Regions from separate parts of the Mucilaginibacter terrenus genome, predicted to be linked through region 1. Evidence: riboswitches for the same ligand, from Rfam matches in the RefSeq annotation. Region 1 holds a riboswitch; each other region holds the start of a gene.
What was found. A riboswitch is a leader RNA that binds a small molecule or an ion and turns the genes downstream of it on or off. The one in region 1 is predicted to bind S-adenosylmethionine.
Positions count from the first base shown of each region.

Region 2: linked by a shared signal. The riboswitch ahead of DYU05_RS17725 (SusC/RagA family TonB-linked outer membrane protein) and the one ahead of DYU05_RS09500 (peroxiredoxin) in region 1 are both predicted to bind S-adenosylmethionine.
Region 3: linked by a shared signal. The riboswitch ahead of DYU05_RS03645 (O-acetylhomoserine aminocarboxypropyltransferase/cysteine synthase family protein) and the one ahead of DYU05_RS09500 (peroxiredoxin) in region 1 are both predicted to bind S-adenosylmethionine.

Region 1 is NZ_QWDE01000001.1:2,125,172-2,128,451, forward strand. It holds gene DYU05_RS09490 (carbohydrate binding family 9 domain-containing protein) at 1-274, opposite strand, end outside; gene DYU05_RS09495 (class I SAM-dependent methyltransferase) at 421-1,032, shown strand; tRNA gene DYU05_RS21105 (tRNA-Cys) at 1,094-1,164, opposite strand; gene DYU05_RS09500 (peroxiredoxin) at 1,179-1,814, opposite strand; SAM riboswitch class I at 1,975-2,089, opposite strand; gene DYU05_RS09505 (PAS domain-containing sensor histidine kinase) at 2,531-3,280, shown strand, end outside.
Region 2 is NZ_QWDE01000004.1:89,113-92,392, forward strand. It holds gene DYU05_RS17725 (SusC/RagA family TonB-linked outer membrane protein) at 1-1,865, opposite strand, end outside; SAM riboswitch class I at 2,179-2,284, opposite strand; gene pta (phosphate acetyltransferase) at 2,554-3,280, shown strand, end outside.
Region 3 is NZ_QWDE01000001.1:857,295-860,574, forward strand. It holds gene DYU05_RS03640 (homoserine O-acetyltransferase family protein) at 1-646, opposite strand, end outside; gene DYU05_RS03645 (O-acetylhomoserine aminocarboxypropyltransferase/cysteine synthase family protein) at 729-2,042, opposite strand; SAM riboswitch class I at 2,266-2,375, opposite strand; gene DYU05_RS03650 (hypothetical protein) at 2,560-3,099, opposite strand; gene DYU05_RS03655 (trans-sulfuration enzyme family protein) at 3,215-3,280, opposite strand, start outside.

The DNA.
Region 1 (3,280 bases):
AAACCGCAGATATATAAAGGTTATCATCGTCATAGGTCATCCGCACGGTGGTGCGTACATTAGTCCGACTGGTATCCATTGGCAATACCATAGCAAAGTCGGTGGTCGTATCAGCAGCTTGCCAGCCGGCTTCATCCAGCAGGCCATCTATCTTAATTTTAGATGCACTGCGGTGTATCTGGTACCGATAATTGATATTTTTTTTCTGTGCGTAAGAGGTCAATGCAAGCAGACAGCAGCAGCCAAGCAGCAACGTAAATTTAAGTGTAGACACAGGGGCTTATTGGTATTTGGATGATTGGGGTACTCGGTAACAAGTATATCGATAATTTTAAGGAAATAAGCTTTCTTTTTAAAAATGAGCACGAAGTTTAAAGCCTATTGTGCAACCTGCAATCTTGTTATTCCTATATTTAGCGCATGCAAGACACCCTACAGCAACAGTTTGGTAATATCGATATTTACCTGTTCGATCAGCTGTTAAAAGGCACCTTTAGCAACTGCCAAACCATATTAGATGCAGGTTGCGGCGGTGGCCGTAATCTGATCTATTTCCTGCAGAATGGTTATAACGTATTCGGAGTGGACCCTAACCCCGATGCGGTGGCACAGGTGCGCGATATGGCTGCGGTGCTTGCACCTAATCTGCCATCTACAAACTTTATAGTGACACCTGCGGAAGACCTGCCCTTTGCTGATGCATCTTTCGACTTGGTCATCAGCAGCGCGGTACTGCATTTTGCCGAAACCATTGAACACTTTGATGCGATGGTCACCTCCATGTGGCGGGTGCTGAAACCGGGTGGTTACTTTTTTGCTCGACTGGCATCAGACATTGGTATAGAGGGCAAAGTTATGCCCTTGGGCAACAACCGTTACCTCCTTCCTGATGGTTCAGAACGGTTCCTGGTAAACCAGCAGATATTGCTGAACTATACCCGTGACTTAAACGGTGAATTATTTGAGCCTATAAAAACAACCAACGTGCAAAATCTCCGCTGCATGACTACCTGGTGCGTGCAAAAACTCTAATAAAAAAGCGACCGGCTCTTCCGCCGGTCGCTCCTGAAAACTATAGAACACTTTAAATCAGACGTCGTGGGTAGATTCGAACTACCGTATAAGGTTTTGCAGACCCTCACCTATCCTCTCGGCCACACGACTTTATCTTTCAGCCCTTATTTGTTAGGCTGCGGAGTTGTCCTGAGGTAAGGTTTTATCACCTTATGCCCCTTAGGGAACTTAGCCGGTATATCTTCTGTTTTGATGGATGGCAGCACTACTACATCTTCACCGTCCTTCCAATCTGCGGGAGTTGCCACACTGTGGTAAGCAGTTAACTGCAACGAATCTATCACCCTTAAAATCTCCTGGAAGTTACGTCCTGTTGATGCCGGGTAGCTGATGATCAGTTTAATCTTTTTATCCGGCCCTATTACAAACAACGAGCGTACTGTTGCGGTAAGAGAAGCGTTAGGATGTATCATATCATACGCTTGGGATATTTCCCTGCTCTCGTCTCCTATTATCGGAAAGGTAACCTCTACGCCCTGTGTTTCGTTGATATCGTTTATCCATCCTTTGTGCGATTCCACATTGTCAGTACTCAGTGCAATCACCTTTACATTACGTTTGTCAAACTCATCTTTTAACGATGCTGTTTTACCAAGTTCGGTAGTGCAAACAGGTGTATAATCCGCCGGGTGCGAGAATAGCACACCCCAGCTGTCGCCCAGGTATTCGTAGAAATCAATTTCTCCGTTTGATGTTTTTGCTTTAAAATTTGGGGCGTCGTCGCCAATGCGTAAGCTCATGTTTTTAATTTTATTAAGTTTTAAGTATCGGTTTGCTGCAATAAAGCTATGCAAATTGCAAACGTTTAACCAATAAAATCATCCAGGAAGAGTGTTGATGAAAGGCGCTAAATACAAGCCAAAAGGACGCTTTTACAAACGTTCTGTTTTCTGTTAAATCAGCTTATCTGTCCCCGTTTAGTGCGGAGCAGGAATTAGCACCTTACACTGGCTTAAAGCCGGTACAGGTTGCTAAGACATCATAGGGCCTTTCCCTCTGTCTTTCTGGATAAGTATATTTAAAGAACGATAACGACACAAATGTAGATATAAAATCTATAATTCCTATAGACTTTATAATTTTTTTTACTTTTTTAATCTAAGTGACTGACAAACAAATAAAAAATAATTTTTACAACACTTGGTGAAATAATGGATAACATTTAACTCGTTTTGTTGAGGTCCATATCATCCCCGTTTGTTGATGTCACAACCCTTTTAGATGTTACGACGTATAAAACAGTAAGTAATTTAATACTTTTAATATAACTATCGGTATAATGTTAAATATGAAATAATGCTGCGAAATAATTTATACATTAGCAAAGAAATATTATCTACCAAAAGTTAAATAAATTACAGATATCGATAATTATTAAACAATAGCGTTGTATGGGTACTAAAATTGTACCTGTATGTTTAATAAGGTATTTACTAAAAGAGAAGAAACGGGTTAAATGATGAGCAATTCGGTAACAGATAATTTTTCTGAAGAAAGTGCTGCACGACTTGCCCGTTTAATAAATAACGTAAATACCGGTATCTGGCAGTATGACCAGGTTACGCAAAAGGCGCAGTGGTCTGCCGGGTTTTACGCTTTACTTGGCTACAAGCCCGGCGACATCGAGTGCTCCTACAAAAACTTTTACGACAACCTTCTTTACCACGGGGACAAGGCTGCCTTTATAAAGGCTATCCATTATTCGGGGCCGGGGCCTGCGCCTGTTGCACAGGTCCGTTTGCTTACCAGGCATAAAGGCTACCAGTGGTTTGAAAGTACCGCTTTAAAGTACGATGGCGACGACGGCAGGTTTATATACGGAGTACTCAGCAATATTGATCATCACAAACTTACCGAACTAAAAGCCAAAAAAGCAGAGTTCTTGTACGCTGAAACCAGCCGCATTGCCAGAATTGGCGGCTGGGAAATAGATATACCAACAATGGGCCTGTATATGTCGCCTGAGATATTTGAGATATATCAGCTATACGGCGATGTTAATATGACCTTTGACGAGGCAATCAGCTTTTTTGAACCACAGTACCAGCCTGTAATTACCAAGGCGATTGACGATGCTATAAAACTCTGCAAACCATACGACCAGGAGATGCTGTTCCGTACGGCCAAAAACAATGTTATTTGGGTTAGGGCTAAAGGTGAGCCGATAATTGACGACGACGGCAAATGCGTCAAGGTGCGTGGCATT
Region 2 (3,280 bases), on a different contig from region 1:
GGTAAAGTAGACGACCAGTCGTTACGGCCGGTAAGGTTCAGGAACGCATAGTCCTTATATCCAATTTGTGCCGATGCAAAGTAGCTGTACGTTTTAAGCTTGCCATAGTAATTTGATGATACCAGCGGATCACGTGAGTTACTCAACGTATAAAGGCCCGCAACTGCCAGCTTAGGTGCTATCTGGTCGTTCTGCTCGTTTATAATTGTGCTTATGTTGCCACCAATAAATGCATCAAGGGAGAAATCTTTGCTCAGCTTTTTAGTGTACTGCAGCCGGCCTTCAGTATTGGTTTCGCTCACGTGATAAGCGTCTTCTTCATAAGAACCGAATGGTGTTCCATTAGTACCATAGGCCACCTTTATTTTACGACGGTCGTTGTAAAAGTCGGTACCGGTTCTAAAATTTGCAGATAGGCCGCCACCAATTTTGTAATTCAGCTCGATGCTGCCAATCAGGCGGTCTTTATACTGCCCAACTGTGTTCTCATAAGCTATAAAATATGGGTTGCTATAGTAGCTGTTGTTCCAGTTAAAGGTGCTGCCATCAGGGTTTCTGTAGTTTTTCAACTGGCTTATATCCACCTGGCGGCCAAACCATGTAAACTGAAGCATGGTGCTGGTTGCCCTGCGGCCGTAAGCACCCGGAAGGTTGCCTGCATCGTCTTTTATGTAATTAGCTATAGTAGTAACGGTAAGCTTTGGTGTTGGCCTGAACGTTGTGTTCAATAAAAATGAATTACGGCCCAGTGATGAATTAGGCACCACACCAGTTTGATGCAGGTTGTTGTATGACAACCTAAAATCGTACTTGTCGCCGCTGCCCGCAAGTGCAACACCATTGTTTAGGGTGACACCTGTGTTGAAGAAATCGCGTACGTTATTAGGATGCGCTACAAAAGGCACCGCAACACCGTTAGAGTTGAATTGCGGAATCAATCGTCCATCCAATGGAGGGCCCCAGCTTTCATCCACACCATCGTTAACGCCTCCGCCTTTGCCATCCACGTAGCTAAATTTCCCGTTGGATCCCTGTCCAAACTGGTTTTGATAATCAGGGAAGACCTTCAGGGTTGCAAAGCTGGTGTTGGAGTTGATAGTGATACCAAGGCCCTTGGCACCCTTACCTGTTTTAGTTTTTATAAGGATAACACCCGCAGCTGCGCGGTAGCCGTACAGTGCGGCAGCGTTTGGTCCTTTAAGTACACTTATAGATTCTATATCCTCAGGGTTGAGGTCGGAAATTGCGTTAGGGAAATCTCTTGACCCGTTAGCACCCTGAAACTGCGAGTTATCTACGATAACGCCATCCACCACAAACAGTGGCTGGTTGTTACCCGATACCGATGTTTCGCCGCGAATAACTATACGTGATGATCCCATGTCGCCCTGGCTGTTGGTAACCTGTACACCGGCAACTTTACCGGCAAGCGCGTTTACCAGGTTGCTTTCTTTAGCTTCTGATATATCACGCGACTTTAAGCTTTGTACCGCGTAGCCCAACGACTTTTTGTCTTTGCTGATGTTAAGCGCCGTTACCACCACCTCGTTTAACGAGTTTGCGGCTTCTACCAGTACTATTTGCAACGGTGCGTCGGCCTGTGTAACCGTGACCTGTTGTGTGGTGAAGCCCAAGTAGGATATCCGGAGTACATCATTTGGTTTTGCATTGAGGGAAAACCTGCCCTGTACATCTGTCTGAGTACCATTGGTAGATCCCTGAACAGCCACCGTAACGCCGGGGAGCGGCTGCCCGTCTGACCGGGCGGTGACAACGCCGCTAACCTTAACCGTTTGGGCGTAGGTAGTTTGCAGCAAGAAAAATGGCAGTAAAGCCGCCAAAAACAGCTTGTAAATTTTGGACATGACTATTAATTGTAAGAGGTAAAAAATGCCTGTACGAAAGCCCAATGCAGCTGCACTGCAATTAGCTATTGTAAAGGATGTTTGAATAACCAGAGGCTGCACGCCTCAGCAGGATGGGGAATTAAATTAGCAGCAACAACGCATGCCTTGCATGAAACATGCAGATGATGATGGCGAGTGATTTAAAAACGAGCGAAATGTAAAAGGTGTTTTCATAATAATATAGCATTAACAATATTGCTTTTCAGCCATCAAGATTGCACCGGGGAGATATTGTGTACTGATAAGCCCGACAGCTAAGCATGTATTGTAAACATTATCTCTTCTGCCAATGGCAGACAGGAATTAGCACCTTTATACTTATTGTATAGGTTGCTAAGACGTCATAGGGCCTTTCCCTCGGTCTTTCTTGATAACTATAAAGAACTATTTCGATGCAAATATATGAATAAAATATAAAGACTATAGAATTAATAGATTTTATTTAAAATAAATTATTCTCCCTTTAATGGGTTAGCAGTGCAAGCAGATATGGTAAAAACAGTTCCTTAGGAATAAACATTAATGCTGTGCTACCTGTTAATTAAGACGACCTTCAAGGTGACTTAAATTACCTTATTTATTAATTTACGACAGGTATTTGCAAGCAGTTAAGCTTTACCTTTGCCGGAAACTATACAATATTACTTTGACTAAAAGCATTTATATAGCCTCTGCCGAACCCTACAGTGGTAAGTCAGTTATTGCACTTGGGCTGGTAGCCATGCTGCTGGGTAGGGCACAAAAAATAGGTTACTTTAAACCTATAATACCGCTTGCTCCGCAAGAACAGCCGGACAGCCATATTCAAACTATTCTATCTCACTTTCAACTACCGCAGGCATATGCAGATACTTATGCTTTTACCAGGCAAGATGCAATGCAACACCTGAAGGATGGGCGGCAAGGCGATATGCTGGACGCGATCATCAGCAGGTTTAAAAGCCTTGAAGCTGCTTATGACTACACCGTTGTAGAAGGCAGCGATTTTGCTGGGCCGGCTACAGCATTTGAGTTTGAAACCAACAGGTTAATTGCCAAAAACCTGAATGCACCGGTTTTACTGCTGGTATCGGGCGATAATAAAACCACGGCCGAGATTGTACAGGACACACTCAATTTTTGGAGAGCCTATCAGTCGCACGATATACAAGTGCTTGCCGTGGTGGCCAACAGGGTGCAATCTGCCCAAACAGCTGATGTGAAGCAATTGCTTGTGGCGCAACTGCCAGAGAACATCTTGGTTTCTGTTATCCCTGCGGAGCAGACACTTGAAAACCCCACGGTAAACGACATTTTTGAATGTTTGAACGGACGTTTACTATTTGGCCGGGAACATCTTGCCAACCAGGTAGATCACTTTGTAACCGGTGCCA
Region 3 (3,280 bases), 1.3 Mb from region 1:
TGTCGTAAGTTTTGTAACCACGGTAGGATAGGAGTGCTATACTGCGTGCGGCTTTCAAGCCCTTAGCACCACCATCTGGCGCTCCGGCGTAGAAAGTACGATCAGCAGTAATTGCCAAACGTTGTGATTCGTTAAAAGCAATACCCCACGGCGAGTGGCGTGCGTTGGTAGCAATGAGTATCAAATTTTTTATGCGTTCAGGCTCACTTATGCTCCACTCCATAGCTTGCTGCCCTCCAAGCGAACCGCCTATCAGTATCTCAATAGCTGATATTTCCAGGTAATCTGCAAGGAGTTGATGCGCTCTCGCCAGATCTCGAGTGGTAAATTCAGGAAAAGCAAGGTAATAAGGCTGACCTGTTATCGGGTTTATGGTAAGCGGGTTATCAGAGCCATAAGGTGAACCAATAATGTTTGCACATACCACAAGGTGCTCATCGGGGTTAAAGTGGTCATTGTCGCCAAACAGCCCTTTCCACCAGTCAAATACGTCAGAGTTTGCAGTTAAAGCGTGGCATACCCATATTACGTTATCAGCATTTTTGTTTAAAGTACCGTAGGTATGATAGCCTATTTGCAGGCCCTTTAACTTGCGGCCATTTTCAAATTCAAATGTGCCTGTGTATTTAAAAGTTTGTAAACTCATTTCTTTTTTATCGTTACCGCGGGAGCAACTTATTTGGTTGCTCCCTGATAACATCACTTAAAAACTAAAAAAACTAAAATCGTTATGCCAGTTCAGGTTGCTCTATTTTAGCAAATGCCTGTTCAAAATCTGCCTTTATATCATCAATATGTTCTATTCCCACAGCTACCCTAAGCCCTGCCGGTGTTACACCAGCTGCGGCTTGCTCGGCTTCGCTTAGTTGTTGGTGAGTTGTAGCCGATGGCTGAATAATTAATGTTTTAGCATCGCCTACGTTGGCTAAGTGGCTTACAAGCTTAAGGTTGTCGATTACTTTGGAAGCAAGCTCTTTATCACCTTTGATTTCAAATGAAAGTACGGCGCCAAAACCATTTTTAAGATATTTTTTCGCCAATGTGTGTTGAGGTGATGACTCCAGACCTGGATAGTTGACTTTGGCAACCAGCGGATGTTGCTCCAGCCACTTAGCGAGTTCCAGGGCATTGTCTACGTGACGCTGCACACGTAAAGAAAGCGTCTCCAATCCTTGTATATTAAGCCAGGCGTTAAAAGGGGATTGTGACGGACCGAAATCTCTCAATCCCTCTACGCGAGCTCTGATAATAAACTGTATGTTTCCAAAAGGACCGTTAACACCAAATACATCAGCAAACACCAAACCATGATAACCTTCTGCAGGTTCGGTAAACTGCGAGAATTTGCCATTACCCCAATTGTAGTTGCCGCCGTCTACAATAGCGCCTCCGATGCTGGTACCATGGCCGTTAATCCACTTAGTGGTCGATTCTACAACTACGTGTGCGCCATGCTGCAACGGACGAAACAGGTAGCCGCCCGCTCCGAATGTATTATCGACTATAAGTGGTAACTCGTGTTTGTTTGCCAGGCCGCTAACCTTCTCAAAGTCAGGGATGTTAAATCCCGGGTTGCCGATAGTTTCTGCGTAAATTGCTTTTGTTTTATCATCTATGTGCTTTTCTAAAGCCTCAGCAGTGTCGCTTTCGGCAAACCTAACTTCTATCCCAAGGCGTTTAAAAGCAACTTTGAATTGATTATAAGTACCACCATAAAGAAAAGGAGAAGTAACAAAGTTATCACCAGCCTGCAAGATATTATTCAAAGCTATAAATTGTGCAGCTTGACCTGACGCGGTAGCCAAAGCAGCAACACCACCTTCTAAAGCTGCAATGCGTTTTTCAAACACATCAGTCGTCGGGTTCATCAAACGGGTATAAATATTCCCAAATTCCTTTAAGGCAAAGAGGTTTGCACCATGCTCGGCACTGTTAAATACGTAAGAGCTTGTTTGGTAAAGGGGGACAGCACGCGCACCTGTAGTGGCATCAACTTCCTGTCCGGCATGAAGTTGTAAGGTTTCGAATTTTAAGCTTGACATGTTCTGTAGATTTTAAGGATTTTGTTGAAATATTACGATTGAGGCGTCAGGATAAGGTATCCTGCTGTTCACGTTTCTTCAGAAACAAAAGGGACGTGTGTTTACCGGCTAGCAGCAGCAACACATACAAATACAGCCATTTATATGGTTGTATGCAGAACGGTTAACCGTTTGTGATTGCTGATTATTGTGCTGGAAGTGGATCGTACTTTTCATGATTAAAAATTTATATCCCCCGGGGTTATTTTCCGGGACAGGAATTGGCACCTTCTCCATTCCGGAGGGTTGCCAGCGGTTCTTTGAGCCTGATCTCTCGCCGCTTCTTTATAAACCAAAATCCTTTTGAGGGAATTGATCAAGGTATCGCTACCAAATAATGTTCCAAATATAGGGCGATATAATTTTACTATCCAAATAATATTTCAATTTTATTGTCATATCATAAATATCACTTACCTGCACATGGCTCAATGATAGTCAAGTTTTAGTTACCGATAGAAGCAGTAGAACTAAATTATTATCTTCTTAATGCGAAATTATATGCCAACCGCAGACCTACTATCCCCCTGGTATCGCCTGGATTGGTCCGCAACTTAATTGCATCTGCTCTAAGGCTTATTTCGATGTTTTTCTTGTTATTGATTGTCGGCTCATAAGCTAAAGCGAACGACGGGGAAACTCCTGCAACTATGTCATCGCTGCCAGTTACGATATATCCCATGGCACCCGGTTTAACGCTGATGCAATTAGAGATATAGTACTTTAAGGTCAACCCACCGTATAAGATATCGGCTTTGCGGGTAATGTAAATGGCATTGTTAATTGTGTAGGTATGGTTTGTTTCAGCATTAAGTCGTTCGTACCCAATGGCGGGTACAAGCCCCAATTTATCATTTAAACGAATACTGCCCTGAGCTATAGCGCCCCATCCAATTTTAAACCCTGCAGCTAAAGGCTGATTTACGCCTGCACCCAAGCCGAACGAGCTCTTCATTTGAGCGGATGCTACGGTATACATTAACACCGATAAAACACCAGTTATAATAGTAATTTTCATGCTTCAAACTTGTTTACTAAAAGTCAATCAGGTATTAACATGCTATAAACATTTGGTGAATTTGCGTTGTGTTGAATAGATAAATAGCGCGTAGCAACTGTTTAACATACCGCCATTAACCTAAAGCTTGCTCCAGATCAGCAATAAGGTCATCTATATGCTCAAGTCCTGGAGATACTCT